Regions from separate parts of the Peribacillus sp. AS_2 genome, predicted to be linked through region 3. Evidence: riboswitches for the same ligand, from Rfam matches in the RefSeq annotation. Region 3 holds a riboswitch; each other region holds the start of a gene.
What was found. Region 3 has a riboswitch for thiamine pyrophosphate ahead of tenA (thiaminase II). Riboswitches for the same ligand answer to the same signal wherever they lie in the genome.
Positions count from the first base shown of each region.

Region 1: it holds a riboswitch for thiamine pyrophosphate, as region 3 does, so the genes downstream of both, thiC (phosphomethylpyrimidine synthase ThiC) here and tenA (thiaminase II) in region 3, are expected to answer to the same signal.
Region 2: it holds a riboswitch for thiamine pyrophosphate, as region 3 does, so the genes downstream of both, OTG27_RS15680 (ABC transporter substrate-binding protein) here and tenA (thiaminase II) in region 3, are expected to answer to the same signal.
Region 4: it holds a riboswitch for thiamine pyrophosphate, as region 3 does, so the genes downstream of both, tenA (thiaminase II) here and tenA (thiaminase II) in region 3, are expected to answer to the same signal.

Region 1 is NZ_JAPTGA010000003.1:20,858-28,878, reverse strand. It holds gene OTG27_RS05745 (cytochrome c oxidase assembly protein) at 1-9, shown strand, start outside; gene OTG27_RS05740 (carboxymuconolactone decarboxylase family protein) at 121-486, shown strand; gene OTG27_RS05735 (spore coat protein) at 544-1,176, opposite strand; gene OTG27_RS05730 (hypothetical protein) at 1,355-1,498, shown strand; gene OTG27_RS05725 (DUF3231 family protein) at 1,598-2,107, shown strand; gene OTG27_RS05720 (hypothetical protein) at 2,194-2,364, opposite strand; gene thiC (phosphomethylpyrimidine synthase ThiC) at 2,387-4,168, opposite strand; TPP riboswitch at 4,304-4,418, opposite strand; gene OTG27_RS05710 (HAD family hydrolase) at 4,536-5,324, opposite strand; gene OTG27_RS05705 (histidine phosphatase family protein) at 5,476-6,021, opposite strand; gene OTG27_RS05700 (hypothetical protein) at 6,243-6,695, opposite strand; gene OTG27_RS05695 (zinc-dependent alcohol dehydrogenase) at 6,987-8,021, opposite strand, start outside.
Region 2 is NZ_JAPTGA010000008.1:67,336-75,356, forward strand. It holds gene OTG27_RS15665 (amidohydrolase) at 1-212, shown strand, start outside; gene rarD (EamA family transporter RarD) at 293-1,222, shown strand; gene OTG27_RS15675 (protein-glutamine gamma-glutamyltransferase) at 1,315-2,142, opposite strand; TPP riboswitch at 2,455-2,564, shown strand; gene OTG27_RS15680 (ABC transporter substrate-binding protein) at 2,698-3,693, shown strand; gene OTG27_RS15685 (thiamine-binding protein) at 3,705-3,989, shown strand; gene OTG27_RS15690 (ABC transporter permease) at 3,986-4,768, shown strand; gene OTG27_RS15695 (ABC transporter ATP-binding protein) at 4,758-5,495, shown strand; gene OTG27_RS15700 (TatD family hydrolase) at 5,514-6,284, shown strand; gene OTG27_RS15705 (NAD kinase) at 6,527-7,327, opposite strand; gene sppA (signal peptide peptidase SppA) at 7,533-8,021, shown strand, end outside.
Region 3 is NZ_JAPTGA010000005.1:26,271-34,291, forward strand. It holds gene OTG27_RS10310 (cobyric acid synthase) at 1-1,423, shown strand, start outside; gene OTG27_RS10315 (HU family DNA-binding protein) at 1,597-1,869, shown strand; gene OTG27_RS10320 (hypothetical protein) at 2,217-2,384, shown strand; gene OTG27_RS10325 (protein kinase domain-containing protein) at 2,381-3,109, opposite strand; gene OTG27_RS10330 (hypothetical protein) at 3,575-3,757, opposite strand; TPP riboswitch at 3,927-4,058, shown strand; gene tenA (thiaminase II) at 4,194-4,877, shown strand; gene OTG27_RS10340 (ECF transporter S component) at 4,893-5,477, shown strand; gene OTG27_RS10345 (ABC transporter ATP-binding protein) at 5,490-6,953, shown strand; gene OTG27_RS10350 (energy-coupling factor transporter transmembrane component T family protein) at 6,954-7,730, shown strand; gene tenI (thiazole tautomerase TenI) at 7,771-8,021, shown strand, end outside.
Region 4 is NZ_JAPTGA010000004.1:363,901-371,921, forward strand. It holds partial or broken gene OTG27_RS09665 (ABC transporter transmembrane domain-containing protein) at 233-1,015, shown strand; gene OTG27_RS09670 (ABC transporter ATP-binding protein) at 1,097-1,909, shown strand; gene OTG27_RS09675 (DUF459 domain-containing protein) at 1,952-2,653, opposite strand; gene OTG27_RS09680 (GNAT family N-acetyltransferase) at 2,873-3,379, shown strand; gene OTG27_RS09685 (aspartyl-phosphate phosphatase Spo0E family protein) at 3,448-3,642, opposite strand; gene OTG27_RS09690 (Fur-regulated basic protein FbpA) at 3,895-4,083, opposite strand; SAM riboswitch class I at 4,254-4,358, opposite strand; TPP riboswitch at 4,516-4,620, shown strand; gene tenA (thiaminase II) at 4,718-5,407, shown strand; gene thiW (energy coupling factor transporter S component ThiW) at 5,423-5,944, shown strand; gene thiD (bifunctional hydroxymethylpyrimidine kinase/phosphomethylpyrimidine kinase) at 5,913-6,719, shown strand; gene thiM (hydroxyethylthiazole kinase) at 6,716-7,531, shown strand; gene thiE (thiamine phosphate synthase) at 7,512-8,021, shown strand, end outside.

The DNA.
Region 1 (8,021 bases), on a different contig from region 3:
GCCTTATAGGAAGGCGGTTCCATGATTACTTCGGTAAACTCCTGCGTTTCTGTTTAATCGTCCAACATTTAGCTCATACTAATTTTTGATGAAAAAATTTTGGATGGAGCTGAATGAAAAATGGAATATGAAGCGAACAATTCTACTGAAAATGCTCTTCGTGATTATAAAGCTGGAATCGGTGTCTTTACGCATAAAATGCCAGATCTTGCTGAGAAATTCAATTCGTTTACGGAAGAGTGCTTTAAAGAAGGTCAATTGTCCAAGAAAGAAAAACAGCTTATCGCACTAGGAATAAGCTTATATTCACAAGATGAATACTGTATTATCTATCATACAAAAGGATGTCTTGTTCAAGGCTGTTCCGAACAAGAAATTCTTGAAGCCATTGGTGTGACCGCGGCATTTGGCGGAGGAGCAACCATGAGTCAGGCTGTTACCCTCGTCCAGGAATGTATTCAGGAAATAAATCAGATGAAACAATGATAAAGAAGGGATAGGAGAATCAGTCCTATCCCTTCTTTATGTTATTAATAACTGCTTTTAATGACTCATGTTGTTGTTATTCCCTTGTGCGGGGGCATACGAATTCATCATTTGTTGCATATCCTGCTGTGCAAGCTGCGGAACTTGGTAATAATGATGTTTGTTTTGATATATCGAAATCTCATAGGCCATTTCAATGCAGTTCGGAACGGAATCTGCAAATACGCGGCGAACCACCGGATTCGTTATTTCAAGTGCTGCCATCGCCTTCATGGATGCCGCAGACTTAACAGCCGCAAGCATCAAGCCTGAAATGCATTCATCCGTAATTTCCGATACGGATTGCAAAGGTTTTTTTGGCTGAGTTGGTGTCAATCCATATATAAAATCGTTACCTTGATTCATTTTGTAGCTCTCAGTCCGTTTAGAAGGATCCTGGCCCGTTTGGAAGCACTCCAATGAAATATTATATTCATCTTGGATGAACTGATATTGACGATCCAGAATGTCGAGTAATTCCTGATCTTGGACATGCTGACGCAAAAGAGTATACGTGTTTAAAGTACCGATCGCTCCCGACAGCACTTCATGTACATCGAATACTTCGTGACCACCGTGATTCAATTGTGGGGGGATAGCACCCGTTTGCATGTTCTGGTGTACTTGACCTTGTTGATATTGGTTTTGCATTGTATTTCCCTCCTCATTTTATCAATCAAGCGAACACGTTTAGTATGTTAAACCCCAACCGGATTATTCAATCTAAACTCTTCCAAGAAGACCAAAAAACTGCTGCATCATTTTTTCTGTATAAAAAAACCGTGGCGCTTTAAACTATAAACACTTTATATACATGGGAGGATTTCTAATGACACATCAATGCTTCTATTGTAGTGATGTCACGGAAGAAAAAAAAATCCATATCGTAACATTTCAAATTACTGACACGGATAGAAACGAAATGCTGTGTGATGAATGTTATCAAGAATGGCTGCAAGGAATAAAAGGGTAAGCATTAAAAGCCCTCTAACATTTCCCAAACATCAACGATGCATGCTTGGATGAATTCAGGGTAACTTAAATTCGTTAATGAATTTCAAGGAGGATGGTTATGGGAATTTTAAGCGGAAATCCGAAAGATGAGCCTATGCATTACGGAGAGGTTTTTGGAACATGGGCATTTCTAACAACTACAAAAGGGTTGATTGCCTGTCATCAAACCATGCTTAATCATACTGGCGACAAAGACCTGCATAAATTGCTTGTTGAAGTGATCGATCAAGGGAAACAGGAACATGACCAACTTGAATCATTATTAAAAGAAAATAACGTAGGACTGCCTCCCTCACCACCTGAAAGGCCTAAAGCTAATTTGGAGGATATTCCCGTCGGGGCACGTCTTCAAGATCCTGAAATCTCCGCTTCAGTATCAATCGATATTAATGCAGGATTAGTTGCTTGCAGCCAAATGATGGGTCAATGCATCCGCGAAGATATTGCACAGATGTTTGCGCAATTCCATACCAACAAAGCTGCATTGGGTGCTGACTTCCTAAGATTGAATAAGGAAAAAGGATGGCTTGTCCCTCCTCCCCTTCATATCAATAAAACAAGTATGTAAATAGTAATGATAGATCCCCTTAATCATGTTTGTAATCGAATCAACATGATTAAGGGATTCATTCCAAAAGGACGATTAAGGAATCATTACCATTGAAGACTTTCGATCAAGTGGCACTTTGTACATTGTTGACTATAATCATTTTTCACAAATTCATGGTTGCAATTCTCCCGAAAAATATTCAGCTCTCTTTTCAGCTGCTCCAATTGAGTTTCCAACTGTTTCATTTCAACTTTTATCTGGATTACCCGATTCATCGAATTCTCCCTCTCGTCGGAATCATTGATAGATTTCCCCATCCGTTTTCCTAAATTCATTCGCTTTTTCTTTAAGCCCTTCATCGATTACCGACTCAAAGCCCAGACCCTTTTCCTTCGCCAAATCACGGATGTCCTGAGAGATTCTCATACTGCAGAATTTCGGTCCGCACATTGAACAGAAATGGGCTGTTTTGGCACCTTCTGCCGGAAGAGTTTCATCGTGATATTCAACCGCCCTTTCAGGATCAAGGGAAAGATTGAATTGATCTCTCCAACGAAATTCGAATCTAGCCTTCGAAAGGGCATCATCCCGTTTTCTTGCCTGCGGATGGCCTTTTGCAAGATCAGCTGCGTGTGCTGCAATTTTATAAGTAATGACCCCTACCCGAACATCCTCTTTATTCGGAAGTCCCAAATGCTCTTTCGGTGTCACATAGCAAAGCATGGCCGTTCCAAACCATCCAATCATGGCAGCACCAATCGCAGAAGTGATATGGTCGTATCCAGGAGCTATGTCCGTCGTCAATGGTCCCAGGGTATAGAATGGTGCTTCTTGACAGACTTCCAGCTGTTTATCCATATTTTCTTTAATCAAATGCATCGGTACGTGACCGGGTCCCTCCACCATGACTTGAACATCGTGCTTCCAAGCAATCTTCGTCAATTCCCCAAGTGTTTCCAATTCCGCAAATTGTGCCTCATCGTTTGCATCTGCAATGGATCCCGGACGGAGACCGTCACCTAATGAGAAAGAAACATCATACGTCTTCATGATTTCACAAATCTCTTCAAAGTGTGTATAGAGAAAGCTTTCTTGGTGGTGGGCCAAGCACCATTGTGCCATGATGGAGCCTCCCCGGGAAACAATACCCGTAACTCGCTTTGCTGTCATTGGGATGTATCGCAAAAGCACACCAGCGTGTATGGTGAAGTAATCGACACCTTGCTCAGCCTGCTCGATTAATGTATCCCGGAATACTTCCCAATTTAAATCTTCCGCGACCCCATTCACTTTTTCCAATGCTTGATATATCGGAACCGTCCCAACAGGCACAGGTGAATTCCTGATAATCCATTCCCGCGTCGTGTGAATATTCTTTCCTGTGGAAAGATCCATTATGTTGTCTGCACCCCATCGTGTAGCCCAAGTCATTTTCTCCACTTCAGCTTCGATCGATGAACTGACAGCTGAATTTCCAATATTCGCATTTATCTTCACGTGAAAATTACGTCCGATGATCATCGGCTCACTTTCAGGATGGTTAATATTTGCCGGAATAATTGCCCGCCCGCTAGCTACCTCTTCCCTTACAAACTCAGGGGCTACATTTTCCCTGATCGAAATGAACTCCATTTCTGGAGTAATGATCCCTTTGCGGGCATAATGGAGCTGGGTTACGTTTTTCCCTTTCACCGCACGCAATGGTTTTCTTTTCAATCCCGGAAAAACTTCGGCATTGGATTGTGACTCCACTTTTCTATATCCGTTATCTTCCGGCTTTATTTCACGCCCTTCATACTCTTCAACATCTTCCCGTTCCAGAACCCAGCTGCGTCTAATCGGGGCAAGGCCTTTATGAATATCAATCGGATATTCTGAATCCGTATAGAAGCCGCTTGTATCATATACACGTAAAGGCGGATTCTCCTCTTCGCCGAATGCCCCTGTCGTCGGACTTAGCTCAATTTCACGCATAGGTACTTTAATATCGGGTCTAGATCCCTCAACATACACTTTTTTACTCCCGGCAAAACTGGACATAATTGAAACGTTCATGTCATTTACTGAATTACTCTTCATGATTTCATTTCTCCTTTTTAAGTTCATTTAAAAAGGACAAAATCCAATCCACTTCGCACGAAAAAGCCAGGTCTCATATTTAAGACCCGGCTAACGTTAGTATGACTACAGAAATGACCAATTGAAAGGTCATCGTTTAGTAGATTCTAACTTCCCCACGCTGGTATGAACCAGATCAGGTCCTGAGGGTTAAGAAGCTTAAGCGCTTCTCTCTCAGCCCAACTTTTATTGGACACCCCTAGTCTGAATAATTTAATTGATTACAGGGTAACTATATCTCACCCTTTTCATTCTGTAAATAATTTAAAAGACCTAGTATTTTCTCTGCAATCATCTAAAAATTTGTTATTTGGAGGAGGACCGCCAATTAATTCCCCAGGCTCCCAAGGATAGGGAAAAGCTCCTCTAAATGCGTGATTTCGTAGGTTGGAATCACTTCATTCCGTTCCTTATCATGGCGATTTATCCAAACCGACTTTATGCCTACCCGTGATGCTCCAAGGATATCGGTCATTAAATTATCGCCGACCATCAATACTTCATCCTTATCTAGCTCCATGATTTCCAAAGCATGCTCAAAAATGGAGGCATCCGGTTTACCTCGTCCAAATGCGCCTGAAATCACGATTTGGTCGAAATAAGGAACCAGTTCAGGCGTTATTTCAAGTTTGGTATTTTGCAGCTCAGGAGATCCGTTCGTAAGCAATAGCAATTTGTACTTCCCTTTTAATTCATCCAGAACACGGAATGTTTCTTCATAGATAAATGGCTTTTTGCGTCTTTCGGCCGGGAAACGTTCTGCCAGTTCAAGTCCAAATTCCGGGTCATTGATCCCTAATGCCTTCAAGCCCCTCGTCCACGCTTCTTTCCGATAAGCCGGTACAATCCCGGCCATCTTCCGGAATTCATCATGATCATCCTGAAAATTCCCCCATAGTCCCTCAAATGGGTTGATTCCAATCATTTGAGTGAATGCATATGTATCGTAAGAAGAATAAAGATCACGCGCTTCCTTCCGCACCGCTTCTTCAAACTCGTCGACATTCAGACCATATTTCTCCTTGGCAACTTCGCATGTGGCCACAAAAGCCTCTTTTACACTTTTCTGATCCCATAGTAATGTATCATCTAAATCAAAAAAAACTGCCTTCAGCAAAATGTCCACCCCTCTTTCCCCAATATTGAATTCGTAAAAATTACACTATTACAATAATAAACCACAACCAATAAAAAAAGAATAACTATTCGGAAAATGCATGCCTCTTTCTTCGCAAAATGGCTTCCCTTTTCCGGTGGGAACCATATATTCATTTCCCTTTTCCGCTTTCAAATACATACAGTTTTCCATTGCTGGCAATCTTGAATTTTGGACCGGTGAACCCCCGTCGGATCAGCTCTTTCCTCATATATACCATGAGGGCGGCATGACTCACGATCAGAACATTCCTTTCCCCCTTTGCAAAGACTTCATCCAATACTTTTTTGATTCTTTGCTCAGCAAACTTAATTTCCGCCCTTGTCTGCTTGTTGATCACCGAGCAGCAGCGAATCCAGATGGCCCAAAGGATGAACGGCAGCTTAATCCTTCCCCTCAGAGGGGGAGAAGGAATTTCCCGCAGCTCCTCCATCCGATGAACCGTGCCTGGAAAGATGTGTTCCGCTGTCTTGACGGCTCTCGACATATCACTGCAATAACATTCCTGCCATTCCTCCATGCCAAATAAAGTCGTTCCATAAATAATATCCGCTGCATCATAGTCCACAAACCATTGCTTCATATCATCCGCCGTCACAGATTTCCCAGTAGGAAATTCATGTGCCACCTTAAAATGCCGTACCAAACCAATTTTCATATATTCTCCTTTTTATCTTTTAAAATATTCGTTTCTATTTCTTATAAAAGCCCTTAACAATATATTAACCTATGTAAAGCAATATAATAAATGCAAATTGAAACCATTAAAACCTGGTCAAAGGTTCTCCAAATTGTGTCACTGCAAGAATTTAATTATCATAAGGAAAAACATTATGGCCATATGTAAAAAAGAGAAAGCATATCGCCTTCTCCTTTCGTTTAATCTATGAATTGGAGTTCTGTTATCTTACATCTTTTCCTGAATTTATATTTCCCGCTCAAATCACTGAATTGATAATCATTTAGGGATTTCCCCAGTTGTTCCCTTAGTTTATCCGCCGTGATGGATTCCTCAACTGTCTCTTTCCAATTTTCATTTCCCATTATCTCTTCGAACGGAATGGTAGTCAGGACCTCATCATATATCTGGATGCTTTGATCGATGCCGAAGCTGCCATAGATACTGCCATTTTCATCGGCAAAGATATGCTCCGATTCCAATTCTTCCACCAATACTTCCAGGTATCCCTTTGCCTTAACAGGCTTGATGGCAATCTCCGCTTCTGCCTTTACAGGTCCCAATCTCTTATCTATGATCTCTATCGTCAATTTAACGTGAACGGGCGGATAACCAAACCCTTCACAAAGTTCTGCTGCCGAGTTATATACCATCTGAACATCCTCCTTTTGTCACTATCATTATATAATATAAATACTCCATTCCCTTACCAAAAACCCTTATTCAAGTTCACTTGGCACTGCATCTCTCCTTCATCATCGGAAGCCCCTTTAAAACGGCATCATGGTAAAAAAAGTGTAACCCTATTTCCTCACTTCAAGGGTATGATGATCATTTATCACGAGTCATTTATACGTTTATCCATAATACACCATTAACTATTTATGAACATAACCAAAAAGTCCAATGCAACTCCATGCATTGGACTTTTTATAAGCTTCACATTATGGCTTTAGCACCACTTTAATACATTCATCTTCATGATCGTTAAAGATTTGATAAGCCTCACTCGCTTTTTCGAGAGGGACTTTATGGGATATGATCTCCGTGGGGTCGAACTTTCCAGCCGTGATTTCATCAAAAAGCTTTGGCATGTAGTGAATGACTGGTGCTTGTCCCATTTTCAGGTTAATGTTCCGCTCAAATATATTGCCTAATGGGAACATATTATATTTCGAACCGTATACGCCAGTCAGTTGAATCGTGCCGAATTTACGTACGGCGTTAAGGGCAATCTCGATCGCACTTAACGTTCCACCCTGAAGTTTCAGCTTTTGCTCAATCGCCTCTATCGTCGATTTCTTCCCATCCATTCCCACACAATCTATGACTACATCGGCCCCGCCTGAAGTGATTTCCTTAATGTAGCTGCCCATATCGTTATATTCATCGAAGTTATACGCCTCTACCTTATTCATCCGTTTAGCCTTATTGAGTCTATAAGGTAGATTGTCGATGGCAATGACCCTTTTTGCTCCTTTCATCCAAGCGAACTTCTGAGCCATCAATCCAATCGGTCCACAGCCCAATATCGCTACCGTATCATCTTTATTGACGCCAGCGTTCTCTACACTCCAATATGCGGTTGGCAGCACATCAGACATGAACAAAAGCGACTCATCTTCTAGTTCGCATGACTCTGGGATGACAAACGGCATGAAGTTTCCATATGGTACCCTTAAATATTCTGCCTGCCCGCCTGGATAGTTCCCATATCGTTCCGTAAAACCAAAGTACCCGCCTGTATCCACCGCTTCATTAGGGTTGGAATTATCACATTGACTCTCCATATCATGTTCACAATAATAACAGTGCCCGCAAGAAATGTTGAAAGGCAGGACAACCCTGTCTCCTTTTTTCACCTTTGTCACTTCCGGACCCACTTCTTCGACGATGCCCATCGGTTCATGGCCAATGACATAATCTTTATGCGTCGGCAAAGCCCCCTGATATATATGGAGGTCGGACCCGCATATAGC
Region 2 (8,021 bases), on a different contig from region 3:
GGCTTTCCGTTTTCGAGGCTTTCGCATTGTATACCAAAGGGAGTGCTGTAGCAATCGGCCAGGAAAAACGCCGCGGTGTGATCAATAAAGGGTACGATGCCGATTTTACCGTGTTTAATCTGGATGTCTTTGCTGTTGCACCGGATGATCTCCTGAAAGCTGAGGCGGTCATGACGGTCATCGATGACAAAATCATGTATGATAAAAATTAACAGTTGCAAAAAAAGAAATGGAAATACAAAATTGTTAGATGGAGTTAGATAAAGGAATGTAAATGGAAAGAAGGCTTGTTATGAAAGTGGATCAACAAAAAGAAGGGGCGATTTATGCAGCCCTTTCTTACATGATGTGGGGAGTTGTGCCGGTTTACTGGAAGTTCCTTCAGGGAGTCGGTGCAATAGAAATTTTAGCTCAGAGGGTATTATGGTCTTTCGTGTTCATGCTGGTTTTATTGATGTTCATGAAAAAATGGCAGGCGTTTCTAGATTATGTCAAAAACATAATGGGCAATCCGAAACTCTTTACGGCATTACTAACGGCGTCACTGCTTGTTACAGCTAATTGGGGAGTGTTCATATGGGCCGTTAACTCAGGACGGATCCTCGACACGAGCCTTGGATATTATATCAATCCGCTCGTCAGTGTACTATTGGGAGTGATAGTCTTAAAAGAAAAATTGAGCGGGGCCCAAATCATTTCATTCCTGCTTGCAGGAATCGGAGTCTTGATCCTTGGCATTCATTTCGGCACGATCCCGTGGATCTCTCTTGTTTTGGCCATGACCTTTGGATTATACGGTCTGGCAAAAAAAATGATCAAGGCCGAATCGGCAATCGGGCTGACGCTCGAAACGATGATGGTAACGCCTCTGGCCCTAGGTTACCTGATTTACTTGATGAACAGGTCGGAAATGCAATTCTTTACAGACGGGAGCACAAGCTTGCTGTTGGTGGGCGGCGGGATTGCCACGGCATTGCCTCTTTTATATTTTGCAAAAGGGGCCGAGAAGATCCCGTTATCGATGCTAGGCATTTTTCAGTATATCGCTCCGACCTTATCTTTATTGATCGGGGTATTCGTCTATCATGAAAGTTTCACCAAAGCACATCTTTTAGCCTTTTTGTTCATATGGTCGGCCTTGGCTGTTTATACACTATCCATAACGAAATGGGGGCAGGCAAGTGCCCGCAGGTTCAAAGGCAAAGGGAATATTGGTGCTTGAATAGAAAAAATGCTTGGGGAATTTTCTGCCCAAGCATTTTTTTATGTCGATATTCAATAAAACGGATTTATGGCATAGGCGAAATGCCAGGGTCATGAAAGGTATATCTTCGAACCTATTTCAGAAACAATACAATTGGAAAGGCTGGCAGGACTGTTATCGGGCTTGGCACGGGGGTTATTTAGTTGGAATTGTCTATAGAAGGAACTATCCAGGGAAATGATATGCGTTGTCAGAAATGCTGATATGGTGGCGAATGGCTTTCTATTGCTATTTAATTCATCGATGATTCCCTGTGCAGTGGTAATCCCGATCCCGTGGCCATAAAAGAGGTTATTCCCTAATAATATGGCATTTTCACCTTGCCATTCAGGGGTTGCCAAGTCGTGATCAGGGTTTTTGAAGTAAACGCAATCACCTGGTAAATAATCCCTTCCTTGATGAATAATGAGAGCCATATTCTGTGGAGGGCGAAAGTCATATAAAAATAGGTCTGAAAAAAGATGGTCGAAATTCCTAGGGCCGATCAAATCCAAAATCGCCTTTAAAAAAGTGACGACCATTGCTGTACCGCATTCGAAGGCATAAAGCCCTCCATTCATGAAAATGTCAACGAGCGCAGCATGAGGGAGAATCCCTGGCTGAAGGGTAAAGGTGCCATCCTTTGAAAGGTGCCAATAACGTTGATTGGATTGAGACTCCTCAAGTGTGGAAAAATCCGGACCGCTTTTATCCAACGCAATAGCTGCCTCTATGACTCGGTTCCTCAGCTGTATCTCGAAATTAAAATCCCCAAAGTTCCGGTATTCAAAAACGTTAGAATCTTCCGCCAAGCATTGAAGAGTTTCAAGCGATTTGGCAGAGGCTGTACCTGGTTGGATTTGACTGACATCTAACCATTTGTGATTAATCTTTATCATGACATATCCACCTTTTGCTTATGAAATTAAGGGTTTAATAAAACAAGTAAACAAAAATGTCTACATGTAATGCTCATTATATGAATGCTTGAAAAGAAATGACTATTTGGAACGTGTCCGCCGCCGTTGCAGCCAAGAATGATTGGAACGGAAAGAGGCAGAATTATTTTGCTTTCAATGATTTTCGTTCCAAAAGATATTTGCAAGATATCCTGAAGTGCCAGGAATACCTTTCCAATTAGAGAGAAGAAGCAAATTAGTATTCCTTTTTCCCCATGAATTGATATAATGAGAGAGAAAAGTTCATATGTGCGAGAAATGTAGGGGGGCCAGTACTGCTGGCTGAGATTGCATCCATTAGATGCTGACTCTTTGAACCTGATCTGGGTGATGCCAGCGGAGGGAACATATTATGACTGATTTTCTGTTTTGTATGTTAACGTCCGAATTCATCTTCGGGCGTTTTTTGCTTTTTTATCCAGTATTTGAATAGCCCTGGAGCCCTATTATGGTTCCGGCATATGAATCTTATAAGATGTGTAGGAGGATAATGACTTGAATAAATTCTTACCACTGTTAACTTCGTTCTTCCTTTTAGCTGGATGCGGAGCAGGCGGAACTAATGAAAAAGAAGAAGCATCTAAAAATGAAAAATTAAAGAAGGTATCGGTCGTGCTCGATTGGACACCGAATACAAACCATACAGGATTGTATGTAGCCAAGGAAAAAGGTTATTTTAAAGAACAAGGTCTTGATGTGGAAATTATCATGCCAGGTGAAGCTGGAGCTGATAAGCTTGTCGCTTCAGGGAAATCTGAATTTGGCGTGAGCTATCAAGAGGGCATAACACAGGCCCGCGTACAGGGTGTGCCGATTGTTTCGGTAGCTGCCGTCATCCAGCATAATACTTCGGGATTCGCTTCCCCTGAGGCTAAGGACATTACGACTCCCAAGGATTTTGAAGGGAAAACGTATGGTGGCTGGGGATCTCCGGTTGAAAAGGCCATTATTGATTCACTCATGAAAAAGGAAAATGCGGATGTAAATAAAGTGGACATAGTCAATACAGGAGACATGGATTTTTTCACTTCGGTTAAAAGGGATATAGATTTTGCCTGGATTTATTATGGTTGGACAGGCATTGAGGCTGAGTTGCGAAATGATAAGCTTAATATGGTGTACTTAACGGAATACTCTGATAAGCTTGATTACTATACGCCTGTTTTGACTACAAATGAAAAGATGATAAAAGAAGATCCCGAGACTGTTAAAGCATTCGTCCATGCAGCTTCGAAAGGATACCAGTTTGCGATTAAGAATCCTGATGATGCAGCAGATATGTTAATTGAGTCTGCACCGGATCTTGATCCAAAACTAGTGAAGAAAAGCCAGGAGTGGCTTGCAGCCAAGTATCAGGATGATGCTCCGCGATGGGGTGAACAAAAGCTTGAAATTTGGAAGAATTACAGTGAGTGGATGACTGAAAATAAGCTTCTTGAAGGTGATTTCGATCCTGAAAAGGCATTTACCAATGAATTTTTACCAAAATAGGAGGAAATACAATGGCCAATTCATTAATTAGTATACAAATTATTCCTAAAGGGGAAAATGTCATCCCTATGGTCGATGAAGCAATCAAGATCATTGAAGAATCAGGTGTCAAGTATGAGGTTCACCCGCTTGAAACGACAATGGAGGGGGAGCTTTCCGAGCTTTTTGCCGTGATAGAAAAAATGAATGTAAGAATGATTGAAATAGGATCACCGAATGTCATTTCCCAAGTGAAAATATTATATCAGCCAAGCGGGATTACGATGGATACGTTAACGGAGAAATATCGGGCATGATCGGAAGGGGAATTTGGAAGAAGGGGGCTCCCTTCTTTCTTTTATTATTGTTGCTGATAGTATGGGAGTCAGTGACAGTCTTATTGAAAGTTGAAGAATGGCTGCTTCCCGCTCCATCGGCCATTTTCATTGAAGGAATTGAGTCGTCCCGCAATCTTTACGGACACCTTATATCCACAACCGAGCTTGCGTTGTCAGGTTTTTTTATTGGAAGCTGCATCGGCTTATTGATCGCGGCAATCCTGCACCTATTTCCAGGTGTGAAGGACGCGGTTTATCCTCTGCTCATACTATCACAAAATATACCTATAATTGTTTTGGCGCCGCTTTTGGTGATCTGGTTTGGCTTTGGCATGCTGCCTAAGTTAATCGTGATTTCACTTGTATGTTTTTTTCCGGTTGCGGTCGCATCATTGGACGGTTTTCGCCAGACACCATACGAGCTTAAGCATTATTTCAAGATGATGGGAGCGGGGAAAAACCAGTTATTTTGGAAGCTGGAACTTCCTCACTCGATCCCGTTCATTTTCTCCGGCCTGAAAATTTCGGCTTCCTATAGTGTAATGGGTGCGGTTATTTCGGAATGGCTTGGGGCAAAATCGGGGATTGGTGTTTATATGACTCTCGCTTCTTCAGCGTTCAGGACAGATCGGGTGTTTGTAGCCATTTTCATCATTATGGGAATGAGCCTGATTTTTTTTGGAATCATCACTTTCCTGGAGAAATACTTGGTTTCTTGGAAGAGAAAGGAGGGCGAAAAGGGTGAAGCTGGAAATTAAAGACGTCTCCTATTCTTTCGATGGTAAGCAGAATATATTGGAGAATATGAATTTCCAAGTGAATGATGGGGAATTCGTTACGATCCTTGGGCCATCGGGAAGCGGTAAAAGTACATTGTTCCACTTGATCGGCGGGATTTTGAAGCCTGATCATGGCATCATTTCATTGGATGGTAAAAAGATAAATGGCTTAAAGGGACATATCAGCTATATGCCTCAGCAGCCTTCCCTTTTACCTTGGAGAACGGTATTGGAAAATGTTTTGCTTGGAAGTGAACTTGCTGGGACCAGAGATAAAGAAAAGGCAAAAAACCTTTTGATGAAAGCTGGTTTAGAAGAATACGATAAAGCATATCCCCATGAATTATCTGGAGGCATGAAGCAAAGGGCGGCATTCATTCGGAGTATCTTAAGTCCACAGGACTTGATGTGCCTGGACGAACCCTTTTCTGCCTTGGATGAACTGACTAGATTGCAAATGCAACAATGGCTGTTGTCTGTTTGGGAAGAAAATCGGAGGTCGGTGCTTTTTGTCACTCACAGCATAGATGAAGCGGTTTTCCTATCAGATAGAATTTATGTGTTATCAGCAAAACCGGCTGCTGTCATCAAAGAAGTGAAAGTTCCATTTTCAAGGCCAAGAAGAGAAGAACAGCTTCTTAGTGATGAATTTATTCATTTGAAGAGAGAATTATATGCAGCACTCAAGCCAACTTTCACTACTTAAGTAAGGAGGCGATATCATTTGAGAATCATCGACAGCCATATCCATTTGGATAAGTATGATATTGTTAAGCGAAAGCAGATCCTGAAAGATATGGAAAAGGTTCAGTTGGAATCCTTGCTCACTGTTTCCATGAATTTGGCTTCTTCGATTAAACATTATCAGCTTTCACTTAAAGATTCACGAATTAAGCCTGCCTTTGGTTTTCATCCAGAGCAGCCCCTCCCGAGTGATGAAGAAGTGTATGAATTATTGAGCTGGATGCGGGAACATCGTCACGATATGGTTGCCATAGGCGAGGTTGGGCTGCCCTATTACCTAAGGCAGGAAAACCCCAATATTGATAACACAGCATATATAGTGATACTGGAGAGGTTCCTGACCTTAGCTAAAGAGATTGAAAAGCCGGTTATCCTTCATGCCGTTCATGACGATGCACCTATCGTTTGCGACCTTTTGGATAAGCATCAAATTACAAGGGCACACTTTCATTGGTTTAAAGGCGATATCCGGACAGTTGAAAGAATGGCCGAAAAGGGCTACCGCATTTCGATTACACCTGATGTTTGTTATGAGAGGGAAATACAGGAATTAGTTTCGGCCTATCCACTTAAGCTGATGATGATAGAAACGGATGGACCATGGCCGTTTGAAGGGGTTTTCAATGGGGAATGGACCCATCCCGGCATGATGCATGAAAGTGTGCGTCAAATTGCTTCGATTAAAGGATTGCCGATTGAGGATGTTTATGAAGCCCTTTATCAAAATACGAAAGATTTTTATCATATATAAAGGTACCGGTTATCATATCCGGTACCTTTTTTCGTTTGGCTCATTTCGTAAAGATTGTTGTTTTTAAAACGAAACTATTTAAGGTTGATTGGAGCGGAAGTGCGAGACTCCTGCGGGAGCAGCGGGACAGGTGAGACCCCACAGGCGTTTACGCCGAGGAGGCTCACCGCCCGCACCAAGGAAAGCAACCACAACTCACTACCTGGTAAATAGCAACAAATTATGTGAAAACAGCCTTTCGTTTAAAGAAAGGTCCTTTTAACCTTTTCCCAAAAGGAATTGTCTTTTAGCTTAACGGTCTTGATGACCTTACCGCTTAAACGGACCTTTACCTTTTCGACATGATTGATGCTTAACGCTTCATTGTCCATTCCGACGATCGGATAGCTTGGTCCGTTTTGTTCAAGGTGGACGGTCAACGTCTTAGCACCGCTTAAGATGAATGAGGAGCCTAGGGTCCGATAGGTATTATTATTGACGGAAGCAAGCTCGCTCACTTGGAAGCAAGGGAGAAGGGGATCGACAACGGCCCCATTGACCGATTTATTATAGGCGGTGCTTCCGGTCGGAGTCGCAATGATGATCCCGTCCCCGCGAAAAGTTTCAAAATGGAGTTGATCAATGAAAATATCCATGATGAACGTTTTGGTGATCGAAGAGCGGATACTGAGTTCATTAAGGGCATAGAAGGAGGGCTGATCGTCCAATTGGATAGAGATGGTTGGATATTTACGCACCTCGATTTGCTCCCTTGTCATGGCTTCAATCATTTTATCACTGTCTTCCAAGTGGAAATCGCAATACATATTCAAGTTACCTGTCGTGGAAATGCCCGCATATAAACAGTCATCCCTGAACCCGGTTTTACGGGCTGCCTGCAGGAATGTGCCGTCATCACCGATGCTTACGATGATGTTCGCTTTTGTGAAATCCTGGATGACTTCATACGAATGTTGCTTCGCCAAGTCTGATAAGTATTCAACCTTGCTGAGCATCTCTTCATTCGGTGCATGGAAAAAATAAATATTCCTTCGAGTATCCATCGTATCCCCCCTAGTATGTATGGTGATGAAAGGGCTTTCTAAACCCTGTTTACAATAAATGAAATTTGTGCAAAATGGACCAATGCATTTCCAATTTGAGGATTATTTGCTACAATTTTATATGTCTTAGTTTATCATGGAATGAAACATTTTTGGTATTAGTTCGTATGGTAAGAAGGATACATATATTTAAGGGGGAAAACAGATGAATGGAAAGCGTTGGGCTGCACTTGGAATCGCAGCCGTTTTATTTTTTGTATCTATTGCTGTAGGGGCGGCCACTACTCTATTTACAGCGGATACGGAAAATATCATTGATGAATTATTTGCTTCCGAAAGTGCATTTTACGAGGAAGTCATAGAAGGCGATGATTACACAAATGTTATTGCCGTATTTGATGTAGAGGGCACGATTCAAGATACAGGAGAAGCCTCATTACTTAGTTCAGCAACATATAATCACCGTGCCTTCATGGATAAGCTGAAGATGGCAGAGGAAAATGATGATATCAAAGGGATTATCCTTCGAGTAAATTCTCCAGGCGGCGGTGTCGTCGAAAGTGCAGAGATTCATGAAAAGATCCTTGATATCAAGAAAGTGAAAAAACCTGTTTATGTATCAATGGGGTCTATGGCTGCTTCAGGCGGATATTATATTTCTGCACCAGCCGACAAGATTTATGCCAGCCCAGAA
Region 3 (8,021 bases):
ATTACGTGTCGTCCCTTTCAAATCACAAAACATGGCTTTGAATTCTTATGTAACCTTGGATGGCGGTGAAATCGGACGGGCTCAGGGAGTACAGGCGGAAGCAGCACGGATAACGGCAACGACTGATATGAATCCGATATTACTGAAACCAAAGCAGGATATGGTTTCGGAAGTGATCGTTCACGGAAAACATTTTCTTGATATGAATGCAAAAAGCTATCGGTCCCAATTTGTCCAGGAAGCCATGCCCATCATCCGTAAATCGGTGGAAAAACTACAAGATGAATATGACATCATAGTACTCGAAGGGGCAGGAAGTCCTGCTGAAATTAACCTTAAGGACCGGGATATTGCAAATATGCGAATGGCTAAACTCACGGATGCGGCTGTCATTTTAGTGGCCGATATTGATCGTGGTGGAGTATTTGCGTCCATTATCGGGACACTTGCCTTATTGGATAAAGAAGAACGAGATAGTGTAAAGGGGATCATCATCAATAAATTTCGTGGCATGCGTGAATTGTTGGACGATGGCATTGAATGGGTGGAAAAGGAAACCGGGATTCCGGTCCTCGGGGTGCTGCCCTATCTAGACGTGAATATTGAAGCGGAAGATTCACTTGCCCTCTCTTCCTTACGTTTTAAAAAACCTAAAAAGGCTGAGTTTCCGATCGATGTAGCCGTCCTGAGATTTCCGCGGATCTCCAATTTTACAGATGTGGATCCTTTTTTCGACGAACCGGGAGTAGGTGTCCGACTTGTTAGCAGTGTCCATGAGTTAGGTAATCCCGATCTGCTAATTTTGCCGGGTACAAAAAACACGATGGAAGATTTAGAGTGGTTGAAACGTATGGGATTTGATCGGGCCATCGATGAACGGCGGAAACAAGGAACGATGATCTTCGGCATATGCGGCGGTTTTCAAATGCTAGGGACTAAACTTTTCGATCCTGATGCTATCGAGGGTGATGGTGAGAACGCAGAAGGGCTTTCGCTTCTTCCGGTGGAAACCGTCTTTCAAGCAGAAAAGAAGACGGTACAAATGGAAGGTGTCCTTTCTGCTGGGATAATGGAAAGTCAAATGAATCTTAACGGTTTCGAAATACATTTAGGCAGAACGACATTGAAGTCACAAGTAAGGCCCTTTCTATTATTGAAGGATGGAAGAGAGGATGGAGCCATTTCCAATGACAACCAAGTTATGGGAACATATCTCCATGGAATATTCCATAATCGCTTGTTCACTAGATTACTGGTTAACCAAATTCGACGGAACAAGGGGTTGGATGAAGTGAAGGAAAACGTTCAAAGCGACTCGGAGCGCAGGGAGGAAGCGTATAATCTTTTGGCTTCTCATCTGGAAGAAAACATTGATATGGATACCGTCTATCAATGGCTGCAGCTCGAAACTGCAGAAAGTTGAACAAGAGTCAGACCGTGCTTAGTATGTTGATCAAGGCCCTTTTATTTGCAAGAAAGATCAATTTTGAGCTGCATTTCCTTTTATTTAGCCATAATAAGTGACAGAGGCATACAAGATATGTTATGTTGTCTTCTCTACATATTTTATACAAAATAAAAGGATGAGGTGTTCATATGAATAAAACAGAATTAGTGAGCAGTGTTGCAGCACAAGCTGAACTGACAAAAGACGAAGCAAAAAAAGTAGTGGATGCATTGTTTGAAACAATCACGGCTACACTTGCTAAAGATGAAAAAATCCAATTAGTTGGTTTTGGTACATTTGAAGTGCGTGACCGTGCTGCCCGTACAGGAAGAAACCCGCAAACTGGCGAAGAAATACAAATTGCAGCTAGTAAAGTACCTGCTTTTAAAGCAGGAAAGGAATTAAAAGAAGCTGTAAAATAAAAGGTGAACGAAGAAAAAAACCTGGCGATGAAATATGCGCCAGGTTTTTTTTACTGACTGATTCGAAAAACAGATAATATATTCCGAATGTAACTAAGAAATGGGAAAGATAAAAAATCGACTTTGTCATCGATTCGTATGTTGTAAGAGCCATTTGGAGTTTCATAAATTAAAGGGATCAGGGCGTTCCCATGACCAACAATGAAAAAAGCCGAATCTATGAAGCAGTAATGGATTGTAACACAAATGAAAAAAAATTATAGTACTTATTAATAAGGTTTATACTGTGACTATGTTAGGCTAAATGAATAACAGGCTTTAAAACCAAAATAAAAGAGGTGAAAGAAATGCTGAAGAAAATAATGAAAAAAATCAAACAGCTTTCCCAAGGCAGCAGTGAGCGAAGACATGGGCATTATCGCCGAGGCAGCAGCAGCAGCAGCCGGGGGTACAAAAGGTATCCCATGAGTGGAAGTGACCGCTACAAAAGAAAAGGGCGGGGCAGCAGCAGCTAATTCCAATTCTTTGACTTCAATACTGCCTGAAGGTCCATTGAGATATCTTTAATATTTGAGTAAGGTTCTTGGATGCTTAATAACCTTTTCAGTATATGCACGGTTTCTTTTTCTAACGAAAGCTCTTCTGTCCAAGGAAGTGCTTTTTTACTTTTGGAAGCGTACGTCGTATAAAGTACATATAGAAGTATTTCCCCCAAGTCGTAAAAATCCTGCCTTTTCAGCTGCAAAATGGATTCTTTTGCGAGGTTGGCGGAATTGATCATCTTGGACAAACCAAAGTCTATCAAAATGGGCTGATGGTTCTTAAGTAGAATATTCGGTATACGTATATCTTGATGGAAAATGTCATGCTCATGTAGATAACATACTAAATCGACCAGCTTAACCAGAAAATGTAGAGACTCTTTCTCATTGAACGTTAATTGATTCGAGAAAATATGGTCTTCTAAATTATTCCCTTCTATGAAATCCATCACAAAATAAACATTTCCATCTTGCGAAAATTTCTCGTGAAATTTAGGGATATTTCTGTGGTTTAACATTCGTAATATGGAAATTTCATTTTCAAATTGTTTCAGCTCTTTTTTACTGCGGCGTTTACTTTTCCGGAGCTGTTTGATCACTATATTTTCATTCATTTTCAAATCATTGCAAAGATAAACAATACCGTAGCTTCCTGTTCCGATTACAGCTTTTACCTCGTAGCGGTAATTCAAAACCACACTCTTTTTTAAAGGAATATCCACAAAAAATTGGTATAACTTTCTAAATGTACGCAAAATTGAAACTTTCCTCACCACTTTCATCTATTCAAGTCAAGAACAAAAAAAGGCCGTTATTAATTAAGCTGGAAATATGAATGAACATGGATAGTTTAACACTGATTTTTGATAATGCGGTAATGAAAGTCATTTCTTCGGGGCGATCTTTTGATAGTTCACAATTAAAAATAAATTTTTCATATAATTTCACATTATGAAATTATATGGTTTTTAAAAATATTAAGTTTACTATAATGAATTCATAATAAAAGAGTAGGAGGTGATGAGGTGGATGGGCGCGAGTTGAGAAGTTGCTTTGGGAAATCCCTAACCGGCGTCATAATAGTGAGCTGGATTGATGGAAAGTTCAAAAGGGGATTACTGTGAATTCATTAAATTCACGAGTAAAGCAGCTGAATTCACGAGTCAAGTGGCCAATTCACGAGTAAAACAGCAGAATTCACGAGTAAACCGGCAAAACTCACGAGTAAAGTAGTAGAATTCACGAGTAAAACTGTAGAACTCACGAGTAAACCGGTAAAACTTACGAGTAACCATTATATTCACGAGTAAAATTGCAAAACTCACGAGTAAACCGGTAAAACTCACGAGTAAACTACTAACTGAGCTCCCTTTGATCAAATTCTTTGAAGGCTACGGGAAAAGAGGGGATGGAAGATTGAAAGTTTAGTAACCCTAAATCAAGAAAACTTTTCTAATACGTTTGACAATTGGATTTATCGTGTTAATATAAAGGCAAATGAATTTAATATACAATTTGTACCACTAGGGGTGCTTTATAGGTAAAAGTTGATTTTTTACCCACAAAAGCTGAGATTGAAGTATGACTTTAAGACCCTTAGAACCTGATCTGGTTTATACCAGCGTAGGGAAGTGGGGTCTGGAACTATACATTTCCGTATTATTTCAAGTACAACCACTTTCTTTACGTTTAAGAAAGTGGTTTTTTGTTTGCAAAAAAAGGGGTGATAAGTGTTTTTTTCTGTAACGTTCAATGAAAAAATACAATTTGGAGGTAATGGACATGAAGTTTTCAGAGGAAATCCGTAAGGAAGTTGATCACATTTGGGAAGCTAGTTTTAATCATCCTTTTGTTGCAGGAATAGGAGATGGCACATTGCCATTGGAGTGTTTCCGTTTTTATGTCATGCAAGATGCCTATTATTTATCTCATTTTGCTAGAGTTCAAGCCTTAGGGGCAGTCAAAGCTACGGATTTACATACAACAAGCAGGCTTGCCGGCCATGCACAAGGAACATATGAAGCGGAGTTGAAGCTTCATGAGAATTTTTCCGAGAGATTAGGCATCACAAAAGAAGAACGGGAAAATTTCAAGCCTGCCCCGACTGCCTATGCTTATACTTCCCATATGTATCGTGCGGCATATTCGGGACATTTAGGAGATGTTATTGCAGCTATCTTGCCGTGTTACTGGCTGTATTATGAGATAGGTGAAAAGCTGCAAGGGTGCATGCCCGAAGAGCCGATTTATCAAGAATGGATAGCGGCTTACGGAGGAGAGTGGTTCCGCACTTTGGTGGAAGAACAAATTGCGAGGCTGGATGAGATAGCTGAAAAAGTAACTGAAGAAGATAAGGCGAGAATGAAAGAGCATTTTATTCTCAGCAGCCAATATGAATACTCATTTTGGGAAATGGCTTATCGTTTAGAGACATGGCCCGTTCATAAGGAAACATTAGAAGTATAAAAGGAGAATGAAACAATGAAAAAAGGATTGAAATTAACGGATATATTAGTCACGATCGTGATTGCGGTAGCATTTGGAATCGTTTATATCCTTTGGGGTTCGATTTATTATTCCGTTAAACCATTAGGATTACATCTGGATCAACTTATTTATGGAATGTGGTTTATAGCTGGCCCCGTCGCCTTCTTAATTTTACGGAAACCGGGTGTGGCACTTTTGGCGGAGATAGCTGCAGCTTCCGGGGAGTTCTTCCTTGGTTCACCATGGGGGCTGACCGTACTGTTATATGGGGTGGTCCAAGGTTTGTTAGCGGAACTGGTGTTCATGACTTTCAAATATAAAAAATTCAATATGCCGGTGGCCGTTTTAGCTGCGATAGCTTCCTGCCTGGCATCAGTTATCATGGATTTTGCATACGGGGAAATAGGTGCGCTTTCAACTTGGAATCTATCGTTATTCATGATAGCGAGGTTTGTGGGTTCCATATTATTTGCAGGTGTGACCGCTTATTATCTAGTTAAAGTCCTGGAAGCAACAGGAGTAACAAATCTTGTGCGTCCGGTTTCCAATAAAGATTATGCAGAACTGGATCAAAAGTAGAGGTTGAGGGCCATGGAACCAATCGTTTCTGTTGAAAAGTTAAGAATGAAATTTCCCGGTGATGAATTTTTGATATTCAAGGACCTATCACTATCGTTTGATCAAGGAGAAAAAGTGCTATTGTTGGGACCATCAGGATGTGGTAAGTCCACTCTGTTGCAAGTGTTAAGCGGATTGATTCCGAATTCCATCGAAGTCCCGATGAAAGCGGAGAAATTGAAATGCCCTTCTTCATGGGGGTATGTTTTTCAAGACCCTGATAGCCAGTTTTGCATGCCATTTGCCGATGAGGAAATTGCCTTTGTCCTTGAGAATCTTTCCGTCCCTAAAGAAGAAATGAAAGAGAAAATTGAAAATCAAATCCGTAATGTAGGATTGAACCTAGGGCATACAAGTATAGAAACATTATCAGGCGGGATGAAACAGCGTCTGGCAATCGCTTCAGTATTGGCCCTTGAACCAGAAGTGCTATTTTTAGATGAACCGACAGCCATGCTTGATCCGGAAGGAACGAAAGAAATCTGGGACTTGTTGAAGGAAGTCGGAAAAGACAAAACGGTTATTATCGTCGAACATAAAATTGACCATGTTTTAGAATTCATCGAACGAATCGTGCTTTTAAACGATGACGGTCAAATCATAGCTGATGGTCCAAGAGACACCATTCTTTCCCTATATAAAAATGAAATGAGAGAACATGGAATTTGGTTCCCTGGTGTTTGGGATGAATATATACAGAAGTATGCACCCACTAGGGAACACCAATTTACAAATTGTTTACCCCTTCTGGATGTGCAAGGATTTAGCGGTTTTCGGAATAAAGAGGAAAAAATCAAGGTTGAAGAGCTGAAGGTCCATTCAGGAGAATGGATTGTGATAAGGGGAGAAAATGGCGCGGGCAAGAGTACACTTTTGCATGCATTGATGCAGTTCATAAAAACGAAAGGTACGTATGAATTATTGGGGAACCCCATTAAAATGGTGAAAAATCCAACGGATCATATGACGTTTGTCTTTCAAAATCCTGAGTTTCAGTTCGTTGCAAATACTGTATATGAAGAGATTGCTTATTCATTGCGTATTGATAAAAGGCCGCAACAAGAAATAGATGAGAGAGTCCGCTCATTGCTTAAAGTGTTCCGCCTTGAGGCACATCGGGATAAACATCCGTTTCAATTATCAATGGGTCAAAAGCGTCGCTTAAGCGTAGCAGCATCAATCGTAATCGACAAAAAAATCATTCTCCTGGATGAGCCGACATTTGGCCAAGATTCGAAAAATACCTTTGCATTATTGGAATGGTTCGAGGAATATCGAAAGCGCGGAATAACCGTGATCATGGTAACTCATGACGAACATATTTCAAAAAACTTTGCAACCAGGATCTGGACGGTTAAGGGCGGAAACGTAATAAGTGATAAAAACATCGCGCAAGCCGGATTTGTCGAGACCAAAGTTAAAAGGAGTGTCATGTAGATGAATGTTTCAAACGCAGAAACATGGCTCCATGGAATTAATCCAAGCCTTAAACTTGGTGTACTGATTGTATTATGCATCGTGGCGTTATTCATTCATGACCTGAATTATATGATGAACATCACCATTGGCGTATTGATATTATTTTTGTTTTTTACCGGGCATTCGATAAAACGCATCCTGCTTTTGTCGATTCCCTTTTGTTTCATTTTTATATCCACCTCTTCTGCAATGATATTATTCGGGCAAGGTGAGACGCTTTGGTTTGAGTGGGGCCTCATATCGATTTCGGAAGAAAGTTTCATGAGGGGATTACTGGTAGGCTTTCGAGCTTTGTTCTTTGCGGCCCTTGGTTTAACTTTTTCCTTAACGACGAGACCAGTGAACTTGTTTTATTCGTTAATGCAGCAAGTTAAGCTTAAACCGAAATATGCCTATAGTTTCATGGCGGCATTAAGGCTGATTCCCATCATGATGGAGGAGTTCCAAACGATACGAAACGCGATGAAGGTACGCGGTTTCAAAAGAGGAAAAGGGATAAGGTCGGTCTATTTTAAAATGAAAGCCTATTCCATCCCGTTGTTATCCGGAAGCATCAGACGTGCTCACCGAATCGCGGTTGCGATGGAGGCAAAGCGATTTACAGACACTCGGGATCGAACATACTATTATGAATTTGGTTTTTCAAAAATGGACCATGGTTTCATTCTGTATTTTATCATCCTGCTGTTGGCCGGCTTTTACCTATCGATTCAATTCCCGTTAGTATCTATTTGATTTTTATGAGATTGTAACTTTACTAGTTGGGGGTTCTAGTATGAATGCACATGAATTGCATATAATTTCCACTGGGAAACAGCCAATTGAAAAGTTTGTGGAAATCGCTTCAAACATTCAGGAACATGTTGATTTCTTTTATCTAAGGGAAAAGCATAGGAGTGCTTCGGAACTCTATCGAGCAGTGAGGCTATTACATGATAATAAGATTCCGCTTTCTAAGATCATCATTAATGACCGGGTGGATGTAGCCTGGGTACACAAAGCATTTGGTGTGCAATTGGCTTTTCA
Region 4 (8,021 bases), on a different contig from region 3:
ATTAAAAGTTGTCTATTTTTCGAAAAGCCCTATGATAGTCATAAAGGCAAAAATCATCTAGGACAGTAAAATAGGAGTGATCGTTATGAGTGGAGGACATATTCCATTCAGCCACAAAGGGCGCAGTGCAATACATGCAATGCCCTCAAAAGGAAGCATATGGTTGATGCTTAAACAAATGTTCAATCGGGTCCCATCGAAATGGCAGTTTTGCTCTTTGGTTTTATGTATCATGCTTTTCATTTCATTGCTTGAGTTCTCCATCCCCCAATTGACACAGGTTACGATTGATAAAATCATTCCCGAAAAAAGATATGACTCGTTGATCTGGATTGGTGCAGGAATTCTTTGTGCTGCAATCTTATTGGCTATACTGAACTACTTTAACAGCTATATCGTTTCCAAGGTCGGTCAAAAGGCCATCATGGATATACGCAATAGCATGTATGAACATATTCAAACACTGGATATGAAATTCTTTGATAAAAACCGGACTGGTGACTTAATGTCGCGGTTGACCAATGATGTCAATTTACTGCAGCAGCTCATCTCTTCGAGCATGCTTCAGGTTTTGACTGACACGGTGACCTTCATTGCCGTAGCGGTATATATGCTTTTCATTAACTGGAAGCTTACCATTGTCCTTCTTATTACATTCCCTTTCATGTTCTATATCACAAGGGTATTCGGGAAACGCATCAGGATGTCATTTAGGTCTGTACAAAGTTCCGCAGGAGATGTCAGCAACCAGTTACAGGATTCGATTTCAGGAATGCGGCTCATTTAATCTTTTACAAATGAAGAATTCGAATCAAGGCGGTTTGCGGAGCGTAATCAGGAAAATATGACTGCAAACCTTAAGTCCGTTCGGCTGCGTTCCATGTTCGGGCCGATTATTGATTTATTGAACAATATCGGTCTTGTAGCAGTCATTGTGTTCGGTGCTTGGCAAGTGATGGAAGGTGAATTCACAATAGGATTAATCGTGGCCTTTCTTGCCTATTTGAGGTTGCTGCAGAGTCCCGTTCGCAATTTTAGCCGGGTAATCAGCATTGTCCAGCAATCAGCCGCCGCCTTTGAGCGGATAACTGAAATATTGGAAACCCAACCTGAAATAAGTGACAAGGGAAATGCCATTGAACTCCATGCCATAATAAAGAAAATTGAGTTTAAAAGTGTTGACTTTGCTTATGATGAGACTGTTCCTGTTCTCGGCAATCTAAACCTGACCATGAGAGCTGGTCAAGTAACCGCTTTGGTCGGCTCCTCCGGCGCAGGAAAATCGACCATCACGAGCCTACTGATCCGATTTTATGATCCGCAAAATGGAACGATTAAAATGGATGGACATAATATCAAAGATGTGTCACTGAAGTCATTACGGGGACAAATGGGAATTGTTTCTCAGGATATCATTCTATTCAATGGTTCCATTCGTGATAACATCGTGTATGGCAAACTTAATGCTACAGATTATGAAATCATCGAATCCGCCAAAGCGGCAAATGCGCATGACTTTATCTGTGCCTTTCCTGATGGTTATGATTCTCAGATCGGAGAGCGCGGAGTCAAGCTTTCAGGCGGACAAAAACAGCGCATTGCCATTGCCAGGGCACTTTTGAAAAATCCGCAAATCATCATTCTCGATGAAGCAACGGCTGCCTTGGATACAGAATCTGAACATTTGATCCAGCAAGCCTTGTCACGTTTAATGAAAAAACGGACTTCAATAGTCATTGCACATCGTTTATCGACCATTCATGACGCCGATCAAATCATTGTTCTGGAAAAAGGGCAGGTTCTTGAAAAAGGAACACATGACCAGTTAATGCAAAACAACGGCCGATACAAGCAGCTCCATGACTTACAGTTCCCTCAACTAAGCGATATCAAATACCTAGCAACTTAGCAGGCAACCATGCACAGAAAGCCTTTCTGTGCATGGTTGGCTTCATTTGAAATCATAACTTTCCAAAACCCGATTCGCAATGAGCTGATACCCTTTTTCATTCGGATGTAACTTATCACTGAAATACTTTGTTTTCTTTTCATCTTCAAAAAGATCATTTGTAGGAATGAATAACATCCTTTCACCTTTATCGGCTAATCCCTTTATTGACTCGTTATAATCGCGAATGTGCTGTTCAAGTTTTTGATTGTCTTTAATTGGGTTATATAGTCCTATTACCAGAATATCCGCTTTATCGTTTGCCTCTATCAGTGTTGATGTAATCTTTTTCAGATGGTTGATATATTCCCGTTTACCCTCATTGATTTTTCGGTCACTTATTTTCTCCAAGTTCCCGCCATTACTATTGATCAAGTCATTCGTTCCAATAAAAACAATGAAAGTATCGGCTTCATCAAGTTTCGTTTTAATTCGGTAATCATCTAGCTGTTTCATCACCCCATCCGTTTCCTGGCCTTTAATACCGTAATTCCAAAAACTTACTTTTTGCTCCGATTGGGGATTATTCAATTCATCTTCAAGGCCATCTATATATCCTTCCCCGTCCTTATCCCCTTTTCCATAGGTTAATGAATCTCCAAAAGCCATGACCCTTTGCACATCTTCCGACTCCGAGGCCTGAAATTCATATGCAGCAAAACATATAACCAATACGATAATCAATATACCTGCCAATTTTTTCATTTGGTTCTCCTCTTGTCTTTTTACTAGAAGTATTTAATCTTGTTCATACCCAAAAAATCTGCAGTACTAACATAAAAAAGAATTGTCAGATAAAGAATAAAGAGTGTATGATAATATAAAACTTTCAATGGATTGGGTTTCATTCAACGTCCCTAAAACCAAAAACGGGATTACCCTTCATTCTGGAGATTGAATAAATGATAGTTAGGAGTTTAAATCATGGAAGAACACATAGAGTTTAGAGAGGCAGAACTATCTGATCTACCCAGAATTGTTGAAATATATAATTCGACAATTGCTTCAAGGATGGTCACGGCAGATACGGAACCTGTATCCGTCCAATCGAGGGTTAAATGGTTTGAGGAACATCATTCAGAAAGTAGACCGCTATATATCATTACTATAGAAGGGAAAACCGCTGGATGGATGAGCTTTCAATCCTTTTATGGCCGACCGGCATATAATTCCACTGCCGAAATCAGCATTTACATTGATGATTATTTCCGGGGAAAAGGAATTGGACAAATTTCGATTCGAAAGGCAATTGAATTGAGTCCAAAATTAGGTGTTAAGACTTTATTGGGTTTCATTTTCGCCCATAATACACCAAGCCTTAAGCTTTTTTCTAAATTCGGGTTTGAAGAATGGGCACATTTACCTCAAGTTGCCGAGATGGATGGCATTGAGCGGGATTTGATCATTCTAGGTAAACGTGTCGATATTTAAATATAATTCTTTAGAGCTATTGCCTTGAGCAGTAGCTTTTTTAGATTAATACAGGTCGAATTGCTAATTTAAAAATACCTATATGCTTCTTGAAGAGAAAAATATTCAGAATCTCTTTTACTTGCTAACGCATTCAATAGCGTATCCAATTCTTGGCTGGCTTGTACAGTCAGCAGACTTGTTAAGCCGTAAATCGCTCCCAACTTTATCATTTCCTGTCTCTTCTCTTCAACTTTTTCTATAGTTACCTTACGGCAATGCATCATAGACACCTCCCATTTATTCAATATTTTTACACTTTTATCATAATGAAATCACTAGTTAAAATCAACTATTTTCCAGAAATTAAATGTGTTATTTTATAGGTCAAATGTGACAAAACACCTATTTTGTTATTTAATTATGTATAATTTGTGTCGTTTTCTAATAAACGCAAAAAAAGCATCCACTAGTGTAGACTGCGAATGCTTACATCATATCCCTTATCCAAAAATCCAAATATTGTATTCCGATTACTATGTCATCCATTCAGAAGGTGACTCGTTATTAGGTCTATTTATAACAATCTTATATTCATCTTCAAGTACTTTTAATGGGGCATCATAAAGGTGCCTTTCATCAGAGGTTTTGTATACTCCATTGGCCAATAGCTCTTCAATGAGTTTTGCCTTCCTCTGTTCAATCCTCTTAAATAATTCTGCCATGTAAATGGCTCCTTTCCGTCCTAGTGCCTGCTTCTAGTTAGCTAAACTTTATCAACTTGTTTGATTTCACCAAATTATATATACCTTTTCTAGTATGTCACTAAACGTTATTTCCCAAAAATAAAAGCCCCTTCTAATTTAAGAAGAGGCTGACAGTGTCCGTTCGGCTCTTCTTATCTTCCAAGCATATGCTTGTTGGATTTAGCACAGTTCCCTAAACGGGTCCGCTGCCGAGGTTTCTTAGGGCCAAGTCCCTCCACCTCTCTGGATAAGAATTCAATATATAATGATGTAGAAATGATTCTATCCTAATAATCTTCAAAAGTCAATTACCTGGTTCTCCCTTTTTTCCTGGACATAAAGTGATTCCTCTTTCAAATACGGGTTGCATTTTCTTGTCTTTCTGATATGATGTCAGTAATTACATACAATTCACACCACTAGGGGAGTCTTTTTTAAGACTGAGATGGAATTAGTTCCGGACCCTTTGAACCTGAACCGGCTCATACCGGCGGAGGGAAGTGGATGATATCGTCCATTTTACAGACTATATCCATCTACCCCGTTCCGTATTCAGGAACGGGGTTTTTTATTTAACAAAGGTAAAGGGAGCCATTCTATAGGAGGATGAACAATGGAGAATACAAAATTAGAAACATTCAGTGATAGACTGCATGCACGGGCAAAAGAGATTTGGAAAAGGAACCATTCACATCCCTTTGTCCAAGCAATTGGAAACGGCACACTTCCTGAAAAGAAATTTGCCTATTACCTGAAGCAGGACTATGTCTATCTCATGGATTATTCCAAGCTCTTTGCTTTAGGTGTCATCAAAGCCCATAACATCGAAACTATGTCAAAATTTGCGAGCATTTTAAATGAAACCCTTCAAGTGGAAATGGATATTCATCGGCATTATGCTTCCGAATTCGGGATCAGCTCCAAGGAATTGGAAAATACAGAACCTACTCCAACCACTCTAGCCTATACAGGTTACATGCTAAATGCAGCTCAGCATGGGACTTTGGCAGACTTGATCGCCTGTCTCCTGCCCTGCGCTTGGGATTATTATGAAATCGGTTTGCTATTAAAAGAACAAAATGGAGCAGCACTGGAAAACAATCGCTACGCAGATTGGATAAGGTCCTATTCATCTCCTGAATTCGGGGAAGCACACAAGTGGCTAATCGCTTTGTTGGAAGAATTGACGGAAGGCATGCCTGAAAAGGAACTTCTTAGATTAGAAAAGCACTTTTTGGTTACTTCCCGATATGAATATTTATTCTGGGACATGGTTCAAAATGAGCAGGATTGGCCTCTGTAGGTGGTTGACATGAGGATGAACCCTATCAAGAAACTGACATTGACTGCCATGATCACGGCTTTAACGACGCTTACCAGTTCATTTATTTTCATCCCTGCAGGATTTGCAAAAATCTTTCCTATTCAACATCTGGCAAATGTCCTGACGGCGGTTCTATTGGGGCCTGCATATGCGGTGACACAAGCTTTTTTAGTTTCCATTATTAGAAACATGATTGGTACCGGTTCAATTTTCGCCTTTCCCGGCAGCATGATTGGTGCACTTTTGGCCGCCATCCTTTACCGAAAAACACAAAGCTTAAAATTCGCCTGTTTAGGGGAAGTGATCGGGACCGGCTTTCTCGGTTCCCTGGCCTGTTATCCGCTTGCAACCCTCCTATTGGGAGAAAAAGCTGCTCTTTTTGGTTTTTTACCGGCTTTTATGTTCAGTTCATTCGCAGGTGCGATTTTAGCTTTCATATTACTTAAAATATTGCTAAAAAATACTTATATGAAGGGGTTTTTTTATGAAAACAGCATTAACGATCGCAGGCTCTGATTCAGGGGGCGGTGCTGGAATACAAGCGGATTTAAAAACATTTTCTGCACATGGTGTATTTGGAATGTCTGCCATCACAGCCGTTACTGCCCAAAACACAATGGAAGTCCGTTCTGTACAGCCCATTGAAACTGCTATCATATCGGATCAAATTGCAGCTATCTTTGAAGATATTCCTGTCGATGCAGTAAAAATAGGCATGCTTGGATCAAAAGAAATCGTGGAAACGGTCGCTGCGTCCCTTAAAACCTTCATGCCTGCCATCGTTATCCTTGACCCTGTCATGATTTCCAAAAGCGGCCACCATTTGCTCGACGAAAAGGCCGTCTCTGCCTTAAAAATGGAATTGCTTCCGCTTGCAAATCTTGTAACACCCAATGTACCAGAAGCGGAAGTACTTACTGGCTTCCCGATTCGGACGAAACAAGATTTCTACAGGGCATGCATTTCGATACAAGAAATGGGTCCCAAATCCGTTTTACTTAAAGGCGGCCATGCAGCAGGAAATCCAAATGATCTTTTTTATGATGGGACTGACTTCCACTGGATCAAGGGAGAGCGCATTCATACAAAAAACACTCATGGTACGGGCTGTACCCTATCATCCGCCATTACATCTAACCTGGCAAATGGACTGCCATTGCAAGTGTCGATCGAGCAAGCCAAGACCTATATTTCCGAAGCGATACGCAATAGCTTTTCAATCGGTAAAGGTCATGGACCTGTCCATCATTTTCATTCATATTCAAAAAAAGAAAGGAGTGACTTATTATGAAGGTTTCCTCAGCCGATTTATTTATGAAGGTAAAAGAAAGGAAACCACTCGTTCACCAAATCACCAACTTTGTTACGGTCAATGACTGTGCAAATGCCACCCTTGCCATCGGAGGTTCACCAGTAATGACATCGAGCCCAAGAGAAGTGGCGGATATGGTCAAATTAGCAGATGCATTGGTCCTGAATTTCGGTACGATCGATGATAAGGCCTTGGAAGCAATGGAGATTGCCGGTAAAACGGCAAATGCCCTGGACATCCCAGTCATTTTGGACCCGGTGGGCGTTGGTGCCACCTCCTATCGTACAGAGCAAGTCAAAGAGCTCCTAAGTAAGGTTACTTTCCAAATCATTCGCGGAAATGCGAGTGAAATCCTGTCATTGATAGGTGGGGATACCGTTACTCGCGGGGTGGATTCGGGGGAACTTGCGATTAGCAATGCAGAGCTGGCTGCACGAGCGGCAAATGAATTGAATAGCATCATCGTGGTCAGCGGAGCTAAGGATGCGGTCAGCGATGGAAAACATACGTCCATCATCGATAACGGGAACCTCCTTTTAACTAATGTTACAGGTACCGGTTGCATGTCCACTGCTCTTATCGGAACTTTTTCCGGAGTCACCGATGATTTCTATTCTGCAGCAATTGCCGGTATCTCAACAATGAGCATTTCAGGGGAACTAGCAGCCGCAACCCTTCAAAAGGATGAAGGAACAGGTACTTTCCGTGTGCGATTAATCGATGCCATATCAAGAATGGATAAGGAAATCTGGATGCATGAGGTGAAAATAAGTGAAGAAGTCCCAAATTGATTTAAGCCTGTATTTAGTTACGGAAGAGTCCATAGCAATAGAAGAATTGACCAAAATCATTGCACAATCGGTTTCAGGAGGAGTCTCGATCGTACAACTTAGAGAGAAAAACAATTCCTCCCTCTCCTTTTATGAAAAAGCATCTGCATTAAAACAGTTATTGAATGAGCTTTCCATTCCCCTTATCATCAATGACCGGGTGGATATAGCACTTGCGGTTGGAGCGGACGGAATTCATATTGGGCAAGATGACCTTCCACTGCCTGTCGTCAAAAAAATGGTACCTGAAGATATGATTGTCGGTGTATCTGTCTCCACTCTTGAAGAAGCTCTCGAAGCCGAACGAAATGGAGCGGATTATATCGGGGTCGGTTCCGTTTTCCCCACCAAGACCAAACAAGATGCAACCCTAATGGCACTTGAGGATCTGGGGGAAATTTGCCGCGGCGTATCCATTCCCGCAGTAGCCATCGGGGGTATAACTGCCGAT